DNA from 3 places in the Lysinibacillus sp. NPDC096418 genome. Region 1 is predicted to be linked to each of the others. Evidence: riboswitches for the same ligand, from Rfam matches in the RefSeq annotation. Region 1 holds a riboswitch; each other region holds the start of a gene.
The links. A riboswitch is a leader RNA that binds a small molecule or an ion and turns the genes downstream of it on or off. The one in region 1 is predicted to bind S-adenosylmethionine.
Positions count from the first base shown of each region.

Region 1 (4,438 bases):
CGTTAGTCCCTCCTAATACTTCTGTTATGACACCGTTTGTTTGGAAGAACTGTAGGGCTTTTTGTACTTCGGACTGTTCACCGTGAATATGAGTCACGATATTACCGACAACACCATTTTTAAGTTCGATAATGTTTGCTGTTAGAATATTAGGCTTTACATTAAATTGAAGAGCCGCTTCTGTAATAAGTGGATTTCCTGTACTTTCGCCGACAAAAGTAAGACGTGTAACGGCACCTGATAAATTTAACTGCTCAATTAATGATGATTTTAATGTACGCTGTGAAATGGTATTGAGAAACTTTTGGGTCGTTTTATGGTGAGGCTTTGTAAACAAATCAATGGCCGAACCTTGTTCAACGACTTTTCCGTTTTCAAGAACTGTAACATGGTCGCAGATTTTTTGGATGACGTTCATTTCATGCGTAATCAATAAGATGGTAATGCCTAATTCAGCGTTAATTTTTAGTAGTAAATCTAAAATAGAATCAGTCGTTTCAGGATCGAGAGCACTTGTAGCTTCATCACTTAATAAAATTTCAGGTTCTTGTGATAGGGCTCGTGCAATGGCCACACGTTGTTTTTGGCCGCCTGATAACTGACTAGGATAGCTTTGTTGACGTTCTTTGAGGCCAACAATAGCTAAGTATTTTTCAACGCGCGTTTCAACTTCCTTTTTGCTATAGCCAAGCAAGCGTAAGGGAATCGCCACATTTTCATAAACCGTTGCAGTTTTCAGTAAATTGAAACCCTGAAAAATCATGCCGATTTTTTGGCGCGTTTTACGTAGCTCGCTTTCAGATAAAGTTGTTAAATCAACATTATCTATTTTGACACTTCCAGAAGTAGGGCGCTCCAATAAATTCACGCAACGAATTAGTGTACTTTTTCCAGCACCACTATAGCCAATAACGCCATGGATTTCTCCTTTTTTAACGTGCAGATTAATATCGTCAACAGCTCGAACTGTGCCACTCTTCGCTTTGAATTGTTTCGTTATATTTTGTAATTGAATCATGTAGTCACGTCCTTTTTGAAAGATAAAAAGCTACCGCTTGAAACGGTAACTTTTTTGAAATACGTTATTACCAAGTTGGTAAGATAGAGCCTTCAAATTCTTCTTCGATAAATTTTTTCACTTTGTCTGATTGGTAAGATTCAATAAGTAATTTTGCTGCTGCATCATCTTTATTAGCAGCACGCACAACTAATTGGTTTGCATAAGGTGAATCAGCAGCTTCGATTAATAGTGCATCTTCAGTTGGCTTAATGCCTGCTTCAAGTGCATAGTTAGTATTAATTGCTGCTACATCTACTTCTGTTAATTGCTTAGGAATTTGAGCAGCTTCTAATTCGATGAATTTAAGGTTTTTAGGGTTTTCATCTAAATCGTGAATTGTTGCTTTTGCACGTTTCTCTTTATTGATTTTGATGAAGCCTGCCTCTTCCAAAATATAAAGTGCACGAGTGCCGTTTGTCGGGTCATTTGGAATTCCAACAGTAGCACCTTTAGGGATATCATCGAAACTGTCGTACTTATCAGAGTAAAAGCCCATTGGACTAATATACGTAACGCCAACAGATACAAGATCTGTTCCTTTATCCTCGTTAAATTGTTTCAAATAAGGACCGTGTTGGAAGCTGTTTACATCAATTGAGCCTTCACTAAGTGATGTATTTGGAAGTACATAATCCGAGAATACTTTTAATTCGAGATCTAAGCCTTTTTCAGCAGTTATTTCCCCAACAACTTCCATGATTTGTTCGTGTGGACCAGGTGTTACACCTACGATTAATTTTTCTTCACTTAATGTTTCACTGGTTTTTCCGTCATTGCTACCGCAAGCAGCGAGAACTCCTGTTAAAATAGCTGCTGATAAAAATAAACCAAATTTTCGTTTCTTCATGTGTTATTCCTCCAATAGATATATGTATAGTTGGTATTTAGAAATTTAAAAAACCTCTCAAGATGTTTCGTCAGGAGAGGCAATAGAACAATACCTCTCTTATCTTTCAAAACAAATACTGTTTTGCTGGATTTAGCACCTTTCTGATAATCAGATGGTTGCCGAGCTTCATAGGGCCAGTCCCTCAGCTACTCTTGATAAGAGATGTTTATTAAATTTAAAATCTATTGGAATAACAATATAGTAAAAAAGTTTAGAAAGCAATAACTTTTCAGAAAATGATAAAAATTCTGCGTTTACGCAGAGAATAAGCCTAATTTCTCGATCCTTATCATTGCTTCACGTAGTCGACCTTCACTTACGAGAAGACCAACGCGCACGTAGCCCTCACCATATTCACCAAAGCCGTTTCCCGCGGCGACTGCTATATCTGCTTTATCTAATAGAAAATTTGCAAATTCTTCACTTCTAAAACCCTTTGGGACAGGTAGCCATGCAAAGAACGAGCCCTTTGATGCAGTCACTTGCCAACCTATGCGATGAGCTTCTTCTACAAGTACATTACGACGGCGTTCATATATTGCTCTTAGTTCGTCAGTGCAGTCTTGAGACGCAGTGAGTGCGACTGCTGCTGCTTGCTGTACGGCAGGGAACTGGCTACAAAATAGATGATCTTGAATGATGTTAATGGCTTCGATAATTTTTGCATTCCCAACTGCAAAGCCGATACGCCAACCCGCCATATTGAAGGTTTTTGATAGGGTATACATTTCGATACCAACTTCTTTGGCACCTTCAGCTTGTAAGAAGCTAACAGGTTTGACGCCATCGAAGCCGATTGCACCGTATGCAAAATCATGCGATACGACGATATTATTTTCTTTAGCGAATTTTACAGTTTCCTCAAAGAATGCAAGATTTGCTGTGCCGCCAGTCGGGTTATTTGGATAATTCATATACATAAGCTTTGCACGCTCTTTTGCTTCATCTGATATTTTGCTGTAATCCGGCAAGAAGTCGTTTTCAGCTTGAAGCGGCATTATGTGGTAATTGACGTCACCTAATACAACGCCAGATAAATAATCCGGGTAGCCTGGATCGGGAAGTAGCATATAATCACTAGGATTTAAAATAGCCATTGGTAGTTCGACAAGCCCGATTTTTGTGCCGCCGAGCACGGCCACTTCAGTATTTGGATCAATATCGACATTGTATTCACGTTTGTAAAAGTCTGCTGCTGCTTGACGTAATTCTTGTACACCTCTAAATGGGGAGTACTTGTGGTTTTGTGGATTTTCAGCAGCTTCTTGTAATGCTTTAATAATATGAGGCGGTGTTGGTTGGTCAGGGTTTCCTTGTCCGAGATTAATGACATCGCGACCTTCTGCCAGTGCTGCATTAACTTTTTGTACAAGTGCAGCAAAGAATTGTGTTGGTAGTTGTTGTAGTTTTTTAGAGAATTCCATGTACATTCACCTTTTTCAGAATATAATAATTACTAATAGATATATGTTGCAAATACTATTACTTTTTTTTCTAAATGTCTAGAGGAGGATGAAATCGTGAAAATAGGGTGTATCCAATTAAATGTAGGTTTTGGTAAGGTCGAGGAAAATTTTGTCCGAGCTGAAGAGAAAATTCGTGAAGCTGCAAGCCAAGGAGCAGAAGTTATTGTTTTACCAGAAATGTGGAACACAGGTTATGCACTAGAAAAATTACCAGAGCTAGCAGACGTTGATGGTGAACGTACAAAAGCATTTTTACAAGGCTTATCGATGGAACTAGGTGTCCATATTGTTGGAGGGTCTGTTTCGACGAAGAAGGATGACAAATTTTACAATACGATGTACACGTTCGATAAAGATGGTGAGCAAGTAGGTGAATATAGCAAGGCTCATTTATTCCGATTAATGGACGAGCATTTATTTTTAGAAGCGGGAGATAGCATGAATCGCTTCCAACTGGGCGATATCGAAGCGGCAGGTGTGATTTGCTACGACATTCGTTTCCCGGAATGGCTACGCGCCCATGCACTTGACGGCGCAAAAGTATTGTTTGTACCAGCGCAATGGCCAACACCACGTATTGATCATTGGAAGACATTATTACAAGCACGTGCCATCGAAAACCAATGTTTCGTCATAGCAGTCAATCGTATTGCCAACAAAGTAGAGAACTTCAATGGCCAATCAATGGTCATTCAGCCTTGGGGTGAAGTACTTTGGATTGGTGCTGAAGATGAAGAAGTTGCTGTGATTGACGTGGATTTTTCGATTGTTGATGAAGTACGAGGGAGAATTCCTGTTTATGATGATAGACGCCCTGGACTTTATAGCGGGGTCGTAAAAAATTAGTAAAAAAATAACCCCAGCAGAAAAAGTAAGTTTCTGCTGGGTTTTTACTATGAGGTAGGAAAACTACTAACAAAGTACACAAATTGTATTTTTGTGCTTCGATATTATCAATCATATGTATCATCCTGTTGCTTTGATGTAAACATATAACCGTTATAAGAATTATGAATAACCATC
Region 1 covers NZ_JBIWEY010000042.1:5,078-9,515, forward strand. Annotated here, with positions in the region: gene ACIQZG_RS21420 (methionine ABC transporter ATP-binding protein) at 1-1,018, opposite strand, end outside; gene ACIQZG_RS21425 (MetQ/NlpA family ABC transporter substrate-binding protein) at 1,086-1,907, opposite strand; SAM riboswitch class I at 2,004-2,111, opposite strand; gene ACIQZG_RS21430 (pyridoxal phosphate-dependent aminotransferase) at 2,204-3,373, opposite strand; gene ACIQZG_RS21435 (carbon-nitrogen family hydrolase) at 3,470-4,261, shown strand; gene ACIQZG_RS21440 (FtsW/RodA/SpoVE family cell cycle protein) at 4,369-4,438, opposite strand, start outside.

Region 2 (4,438 bases), on a different contig from region 1:
TTTAGAAACAATCTCAGCAGTCATTGAAGAAAATACAGCGGTTACGGAGGAAGTTTCCTCAGCTTCCAAAGATCAGTCAACTGTAATTAGCCGCATTGTCGAAAATGTCCATAAAGTTGAAGAGATATCAGAAGTTCTTAAAAATAAAGTCGATAAGTTTAAACTATGAGGCTCAGGTAGAACATTTCAGATTTTTGCGAGGAGTGAAACGTTCGATTTGGGGGATTGTCAATGGGCGTGCCTTTACGAGCTACATGACAATTCTCCTTTGTTGTATGCTTGCTGATAGGCGTAACAAGAATACACAGAGCCTTGATTGCTTTGTAAAGAAAAACACCTCCGAAGTGAAGTGGGTACAGAGAAATCTGTACGCATCGTTGGAGGTGTTTTCTCTTGTTTTATTTATAATGATAAGTGCTTGGTTGTCGATCTCTTCGTTGAATTTGTTTAAACCAGGCTTGATCTTTTTCTTCTTGTTTTAATGTATTAACGATGGAGGATGAACAACTAACACAGGTTCTAGCTTGCGTTATTTTGCCGCATCGTTCGCATGGGGCACCGATATTGGGGAAAATGGTATTTTTTAATTTCCCTGCTTTCACCCATTTATAAAGCAAGTCGGAAGAAACGCCTGTTAATTCAACGACTTCATCATTTGATAAGGTACGATTATTTTTTCTTAGTAAAAAATGAAGTAATTCCGAAAAAATATCCTCTTCTCTCGCATCTAATTTTTTGCCAAACAGCTGCATTATACTTCGCTCCTCGCTTTTTAATTGATCGTTTCAGTGATATTGATAGGGTTCTCGTCATATTTATAATTTTCCCAACGGTTACGGGCCAATTTTCTGTATTTATTCGAAACGCTTCGATCCGAGATTAAGCGGGAGAATCCTTTTTTTGCTTCTTTTATATCTCCAAGGCGTAGACTCAACTCTGCATTCAAAAATTGAATTCGTTCCTCGCCTTCTTGGTTGGTAGCAAAAGACTTACTGTAAAATTCCCTTGCAGATTGTAAATAGCGCATTTCAGCTTCATGTTCATTTTTTAAGCGATAGAGCCACGCAATTTTCAAAGCTAGGTTTGCCATTAGAAGAGGTTCTTCCATCGAAGACTTTGATACAAGGTATGCTAGTTTATAGCTGACAATCGCATCATCTATCGTGCGTTCTTGGCAAATATTCACCGGTTTTCGTAGCTCTTTAATGTACAATTCATTAATCAGTAGCATGAAGGGTCCGTAAGTTCTCGTCATGGACTTGTGATAGGCGTAGCCACAGTGGGGACAGACAGCTACTTCATATAACAATGGATTCAAGCCTTCATAGACTGGCATGAAATCGGTATGTTCTTCAACGATCTTATAGCGATTTGGACGCACTTTATATGTTGTAAAATGCTTCTTGCAAAATTTGCAATCCACATTACTTTCGTAATAGTAAATGTTAAATCCCATAAGAACCAACTCCTTTACATCGGGTAAATTATCGTTTCTTTTGTTCTAGTAATACTCTGTATGTAATAATTCAATATATTTAATTCAATGTCCTCTTATTCTATCAATTATATGTAATTTGGTATACTCCTTTAGGATGACTATTACAATTCCTGCTACTTTCTCTTTTTCTTTTAAATGCAGATATTACTGAATTTGTCTTGCGATAGCATATACGGATGAGTTCGAAAGTTAATTGAATTTTAGTTTTCTGACTAATTCCTCAAGGGTGCCGGATATCAAAGTACGGGAGGAAATAACTACTTGTGAAGACAATTATGCCAGCTAACGTTTCGGGAAATTGCAACATTGGAACTGAAGTGTTTTCTGGAGTTCGTAACGTATTTTTATAAGATAGGATTGTTAAAAAGAAGTTGGAGGAAATTAAAATAAAAGAAGGGCAGTCAAAATCATTTAGAATGGTTTTGACTGTCCTTCTCTAGCTTGTTCTAAACACAATTAATTATGGCAAAATAGCAAATGAGCGAACTGGGAATCCGGATGCTTTTTCGGGTTTCGGAACGATATTAAAAATAATTGCACCTTTTGGTGGTAGCTTATCCAAGTTTGTCATGAGCTCGATTTGATATGTATCTTGTTCGAGTACAAAATATTCCCCATCTAACTTGCCATTTTTACGAAAATCAGCTGCTGAATCCGTGTCAAATGTTTCATGACCTATAGCACTTACTTTGCGCTTTTCAAAAAGAAAATTCAGCGCTTCAAATCCCCAACCAGGAATATGATTATTTCCATCAGCATCCTTATTATTGAAAGCTTCTTTATCTGGCCAACGTTTACTCCAATCCGTGCGAAGTGCAACAAATGTCCCAGCTTCAATTTCACCGTATTTTTCTTCAAAGTCCAGAATATCTTGCACACTTAAGGCGAGGTCGTGATTAGTTGCAGCCTCCTTCGATTTATCAATCACGATAAGTGGTAGGACAAGCTCCTTTAGTTCTAATTCATCCAAGTAGCGTGTGTCTCGCACGAAGTGAATGGGTGGATCGATATGTGTTCCGTATTGTCCCGGAAAAGTGAATTGTTGTGCAAAAAAACCATCTTCATGTGAGAATAGCGTTTCGAATTTAGCGTCGTCAAACATAAAAAAATGAGGTGAATCTGGTCCGAATGTGTGCGTTAAGTCGACCCACTCCTTTGATTTTAATAATTGAAGTGCTTGTAAAAGATCGTTTGTCATAATGTGTTTCCTACTTTCCTAGTATTTTAGATAAAAAAAGAGAACCCTATTTGTAGAAGAGGGTCCTCATGCATAATAACTGAAGTTAATCCTCTCATCTTTAAGGCGATTATCGCCGATTGGAATTAGCACCATGCTAGAGCTGGTTGCTGAGACTTCATAGGGCCAATCCCTCCGTCTCTCTTGATAAGAATATAAGTATATGAATTTTCAGAAATAAATAGTACGACTACTTTATCATATTAAATAGTAGTTTACAAGTTCAATAGGGATACTCTGTTAGTTGATTACCAATCTAAGATTAATGTCAGTCCACAACAAGCATGTTCAGTGAATCGAATTTGAATGCCGTCTGGTGTGAATTTAGTGTCGAACTTAATGGTAATACCAGTTGAGGTAATTAATTTATCAACTTCTGCTTTATTTGAAAGTTGTGCAGCGCTCATGAGATCGTGGGCAAACTGTTCTGAATCTGCAATTTTACTTGTTAGCAACTGGGATTGCTGCATAATGGCCTGAATACTTTTTGCTGAAATCTTTAACTGTCGTGTGTTTACTGGTGGAAACGAGTTGTTATTTGTCGGCATTGCCAATTGACTAGGGAATTGAGCAAGAGAAGGATGATTTGCCATTACCCACATCGGATAATGATTTGAGTAGGTAAAGTAGGGATAAGGATTGTAATACAATAAAATTCCTCCAATTCAATAGCTGATATCTTATCTTATGAATTGTTATGTCATTAGGTGTAATTACAACATTTTTGTACGTGCGATACGAGTAATGAAAAAAAGCAATATAAATCAAGAAAACCTTATTTTCCTTTGGTATCTTATGTTTAAGGGGGGACGAGAAATGAGTTACAGTCTTATCAACCAAAAATCCATTGATTATATAGAGGCTAACTTACATGAAGATTTAACGTTAGATAGTATTGCTCAGTTTGTTGGTTTCTCAAAGTATCATTATCATCGTATTTTTCAAAAAGAGGTTGGTGTAACTGCATCTGAATATATTCGGTATCGAAGGATTGCTAATGCGGCCAATATGCTACTCTATACGGATGAAAAAATAATAGATATTGCCTTCTATTTTCAGTTTGAAACACAAGAATCATTTACGCGTGCATTTAAGAAATATTATCAGCTACCGCCAGGACAATATCGTAAAATAATGGGTAAATTAACGGTGCAAAGGGAGGAAACTATAATGAGAAATGGACAATTGTTAAAAGGATGGACACTAAGTGGAAGTCACCCATCTAATTATAAGATGGGAATTGATAGAGAAATCTTTCATAAAGGGAAGGCATCTGGATTCTTAAGGTCTTCTACTGTGGAGTCTCAAGGTGAATTTGCTACGATGATGCAACAATTTAAAGCTGAGAAATACTTGGGCAAAAGACTGAAGTTGTCAGGCTTTATCAAATCTAAAGCTGTTGAAGGATTTTGCGGGTTTTGGATGCGTGTAGATGATGCACTTGGAGATGTATTGCAATTTGATAATATGAATGATCGCCCAATTGTTGGTGATACGGAGTGGAATCATTATCACATTGTTTTGGATGTACCGAAAAACAGCACCGTCATTGCTTTTGGTGTACTGCTCTCAGGAAGAGGTCAAGTATGGATTGATGAACTTAAATTCGAGGAAGTTGATAACAACACACCGACAACAAATATTGATTTTACTGGTTACCTGCTAGATGAGCCAACAAATTTATCATTTGAAGAGTAGGGCAG
Region 2 covers NZ_JBIWEY010000004.1:127,606-132,043, reverse strand. Annotated here, with positions in the region: gene ACIQZG_RS06240 (methyl-accepting chemotaxis protein) at 1-169, shown strand, start outside; gene ACIQZG_RS06235 (hypothetical protein) at 399-752, opposite strand; gene ACIQZG_RS06230 (DUF2225 domain-containing protein) at 773-1,456, opposite strand; gene ACIQZG_RS06225 (cyclase family protein) at 1,959-2,696, opposite strand; SAM riboswitch class I at 2,788-2,889, opposite strand; gene ACIQZG_RS06220 (YuzC family spore coat inner layer protein) at 2,984-3,328, opposite strand; gene ACIQZG_RS06215 (helix-turn-helix transcriptional regulator) at 3,552-4,433, shown strand.
Region 2: linked by a shared signal. The riboswitch ahead of ACIQZG_RS06225 (cyclase family protein) and the one ahead of ACIQZG_RS21425 (MetQ/NlpA family ABC transporter substrate-binding protein) in region 1 are both predicted to bind S-adenosylmethionine.

Region 3 (4,438 bases), on a different contig from region 1:
CTTAGAGTAGTATAGAGACTGTTAGTGATGAGCCGTTATATGAGCAATTATTAGAGGAGTTCCCTTTGTGGTTGCAGGAGGGAAAAGAAAAACCAATTATGTAGGCTGTGCTACTTTCGTGTTATCGTTTAATATCAAAGTCTATTTATATCTTTATAGAACATAAGAAAGAGGAGACGATATTATTCGTCTCCTCTTTGAATGCGTCTTATTTTAAAGGACCGCCTTGTTTAATGATTGCTTCAGAAACGTTTGAGAATTTCTTGAAGTTATCGTTGAAAAGATTAGCAAGTTCAGCTGCTTTTACATCATATGCTGCTTTATCTGCCCATGCATCACGAGGGTTAAGTACTTCAGTTGGAACACCTTCAACAGCAGTTGGGATATGTAATCCGAATACAGCGTCTTGGATTGTTTCAACGTTGTTTAGTTTACCGTCGATTGCAGCACGTATCATTGTACGAGTGTAAGAAAGCTTCATACGTGAACCTACGCCGTATTCGCCACCAGTCCAACCTGTGTTAACTAGGAATACTTGTGCGCCATGCTCGTCAATCTTGTTACCTAACATTTCAGCGTAAACTGTTGCTGGAAGTGGTAGGAACGGAGAACCGAAGCATGTAGAGAATACTGGTTCAGGCTCTGTAACACCACGTTCAGTACCAGCGAGTTTTGAAGTGAAACCGCTTAGGAAGTGATACATTGCTTGCTCTTTTGTTAATTTACTGATTGGAGGTAATACGCCATAGGCATCGGCTGTTAAGAAGACGATTGTTTTTGGGTGACCTGCAACAGATGGTGTTACGATGTTTTCGATGTAATCGATAGGATAAGCAACACGTGTGTTTTCAGTTAATGAACCGTCATCGTAGTCACATACTCGAGAGTCCGGATCAACCACAACGTTCTCTAATACAGAACCGAAACGGATAGCATGGTAAATTTCAGGCTCTTTTTCTTCAGAAAGATTGATAGTTTTTGCGTAGCAACCGCCTTCGATATTGAATACGCCGTTATCAGACCAACCGTGTTCATCGTCACCGATTAATTTGCGGTCAGCATCTGCTGATAACGTAGTTTTACCAGTACCAGATAATCCGAAGAATAATGCTACATCGCCAGCTTCACCAACGTTTGCTGAACAGTGCATCGAAAGGATGCCCTGTTGTGGTAACAAGTAGTTCATGATACCAAAAATCGATTTTTTCATTTCGCCAGCATACTCAGTACCACCAATTAAGATGATTTTCTTTTCAAGAGACACGATAATGAATGTTTCAGAAGCTGTACCATCGACAGCAGGGTCTGCTTTGAAGTTAGGAGCTGAAACGATTGTGAAGTCTGCAACGTGAGATGCTAATTCTTCTTCAGTTGGACGGATAAATAATTGATGAACGAAAAGATTGTGCCAAGCGTATTCGTTGATCACTTGGATACTTAATTGTGAATCTTTATCAGCGCCTGCAAAGCCTTTGAAAACGAAAAGTTCATCTTTTTCTTTTAAGTAGTTTAATACTTTTACATATAAGTTATCAAATACTTCAGATGAAATCGGTAGGTTTACATTACCCCAATCAATTTGTTCTTTTGATTCTGCTTCTTCTACCGTATATTTATCTTTAGGTGAACGACCAGTGTATTTACCAGTTTCTGCGCGAAGTGCGCCATCTACTGTTAACAATGCTTCACCGCGAGATGTAGCTTTTTCTACAAGTTGTGGTACTGAAAGTTGAACTTTAATGTTCCCGCCGCTTAATAATTCCTTCAGTTCGTTAGCGATTTCTACTGAATTCATCGATTAAATACCATCCTTTTTTATAGTATTCCCTGAGTCAGGGAGATTTTCTTATTTTCAAAAATAGTATAACACAATTGCCTAAATAATCTATACTAATTCGAAAATTTATTTTTGCGAATTTCTTACAATTAGCATAAACGTCATAAAATATTTGACATAAGCGGCTGTTTTAAGTAACATGTGGAATTGAACGGATACTCTTATCCCGAGCTGGTGGAGGGTCAGGCCCTATGAAACCCGGCAACCTGCATAACCAATTTCACGGTATGCGCTGGTGCCAACCTGATGCAGGGGAATTTCCCTTGAACGATAAGAGTGAAAGGTTACGAAATGTCAAATCCTTTCCTCATGTAAAAGCGTGAGTTGAGGATTTTTTTGTTTGTAAAAATAACTACCGTAGTAACGATATTTATTTTCTTCCTTATTATAAGTAAGGATAAGCCTTTCGAAATCCTCGTGTTAAAAGCAGCAGCTGCCTTTTTGTGCGAAAGTGAAACGTCAGCAACAACGGCTTGAAGTTCAATCCTTTAGGAGCGAACTTGACATGGGTAATGAGTACCGTATTAATTTCGCGAGCACTATTCGCAAGAGTAATAGGAGGAAACCAAATGACAAACCGTCGATTGTTTACATCAGAGAGTGTAACGGAAGGACATCCAGATAAAATTTGCGACCAAATTTCGGATGCAATTTTAGATGCAATTTTAGAAGCAGATCCAAATGCACGTGTAGCGTGTGAAACTACTGTAACAACAGGTTTAGTATTAGTAGCAGGAGAAATCACTACTTCTACGTATGTAGATATTAAAGGAATCGTACGCGATACTGTAGCAGAGATTGGCTACACTCGTGGGAAGTATGGCTTTGATGCTGAAAACCTAGCAGTACTAGTGGCAATCGGTGAGCAATCTGCAGATATTGCACAAGGTGTTGACCAAGCATTAGAAGCACGCGAAGGAACAATGACAGAAGAAGACATCGAAGCGATTGGTGCAGGAGATCAGGGATTAATGTTTGGTTATGCATGTAACGAAACGCCTGAGCTTATGCCACTACCAATCAGCTTAGCACATAAATTAGCTCGCCGTCTTACAGAAGTACGTAAATCTGGCGAATTAGCATACTTACGTCCGGATGGTAAAACACAAGTAACAATTGAATACGATGAAAATAACCAACCAGTACGTGTGGATACAATTGTTATTTCAACACAACATGATGAAGAAGTGACGCTTGAACAAATTCAGGCAGATTTAAAAGCGGTAGTAATTGGACCTGTTGTACCAGGTGAATTACTTGATGCGAATACAAAATACTTCATCAATCCAACTGGTCGTTTTGTAATCGGAGGACCTAAAGGTGATGCAGGTCTGACAGGGCGTAAAATCATCGTAGATACTTATGGTGGTTATGCACGTCATGGTGGTGGTGCATTCTCTGGTAAGGACGCGACAAAGGTTGACCGTTCAGCAGCGTATGCAGCACGTTACGTGGCGAAAAATATCGTAGCAGCGGGTCTTGCGGAACGTGCAGAAGTACAACTTGCTTATGCAATCGGTGTAGCACAGCCTGTGTCAATCGCTGTTGATACATTCGGTACAGGAAAAGTAAATGAAAGCCAAATCGTAGAATGGATTCGCGAATACTTCGACTTACGCCCAGCAGGTATTATTAAAATGCTTGATCTACGTCGTCCAATTTACAAACAAACAGCAGCATATGGTCATTTCGGTCGTATTGACTTAGATGTACCATGGGAAAAAACGGACAAAGCTGACGCATTAAGAGCTAAAGCTGGTCTGTAATGAATAAAGGGGAACTAAGAAAAGAAATTATCTTAGTTCCCCTTTAATCTATTTTTGCAGTGATTTATAGTATTGTCCTTTTTCAGCGTATTCACGAACAATGCGCTCCATATCTTCTTTATCTTCGGCATTTAATTCACGTACGACTTTTGCTGGGCGTCCTAGAGCCAAGCTATTAGGAGGAATTACTTTTCCCGGAGGTACGAGACTACCTGCACCGATAAAAGCACCTTCGCCAATTTCAGCCCCGTCTAAAATAATGGAACCCATGCCAATCAATGCATTTTGACGAATCGTACAACTATGTAGGGTTACTTGATGACCAACTGTTACTTCATCCTCTATAATGAGTGGATATTTAGGGCTTTGATGTAAGCAACATAGGTCTTGAATACTCACTCGTTTACCGATAATAGTAGGAGATACATCTCCTCGAATAACTGTATTAAACCAAATTGTTGTTTCGGCTCCAATTGTGACGTCGCCCGTTACTGTCGCATAGTCTGCGATAAAGACCGATGGATGAATATGGGGGTTTTTATCTTTAAAAGGATAGATCATATTAAGGGCCTCTTTTCTTTTACGTGATGTGATATTATCGTATCAAATACGCAAGTTATTGGAAAGGTGAAAATCGAATATGCCAAAGTGGAAGAGTATCTGATGCTTTGATTAATAAAAAAATATTGGATACAGGTTTTTCATTACGTTAATGCGATAGATTGATTTACAATAAAAGTGTAGCTGGGACATGCTGCATCTATTTATTTGTGTTAGATAGATACACGAATGTAAGGGTAATTTTGGTAGTATTTGAGGATTATTTAGGTAAATC
Region 3 covers NZ_JBIWEY010000024.1:25,177-29,614, forward strand. Annotated here, with positions in the region: gene pckA (phosphoenolpyruvate carboxykinase (ATP)) at 209-1,795, opposite strand; SAM riboswitch class I at 1,996-2,114, shown strand; gene metK (methionine adenosyltransferase) at 2,407-3,603, shown strand; gene ACIQZG_RS16500 (gamma carbonic anhydrase) at 3,652-4,164, opposite strand.
Region 3: linked by a shared signal. The riboswitch ahead of metK (methionine adenosyltransferase) and the one ahead of ACIQZG_RS21425 (MetQ/NlpA family ABC transporter substrate-binding protein) in region 1 are both predicted to bind S-adenosylmethionine.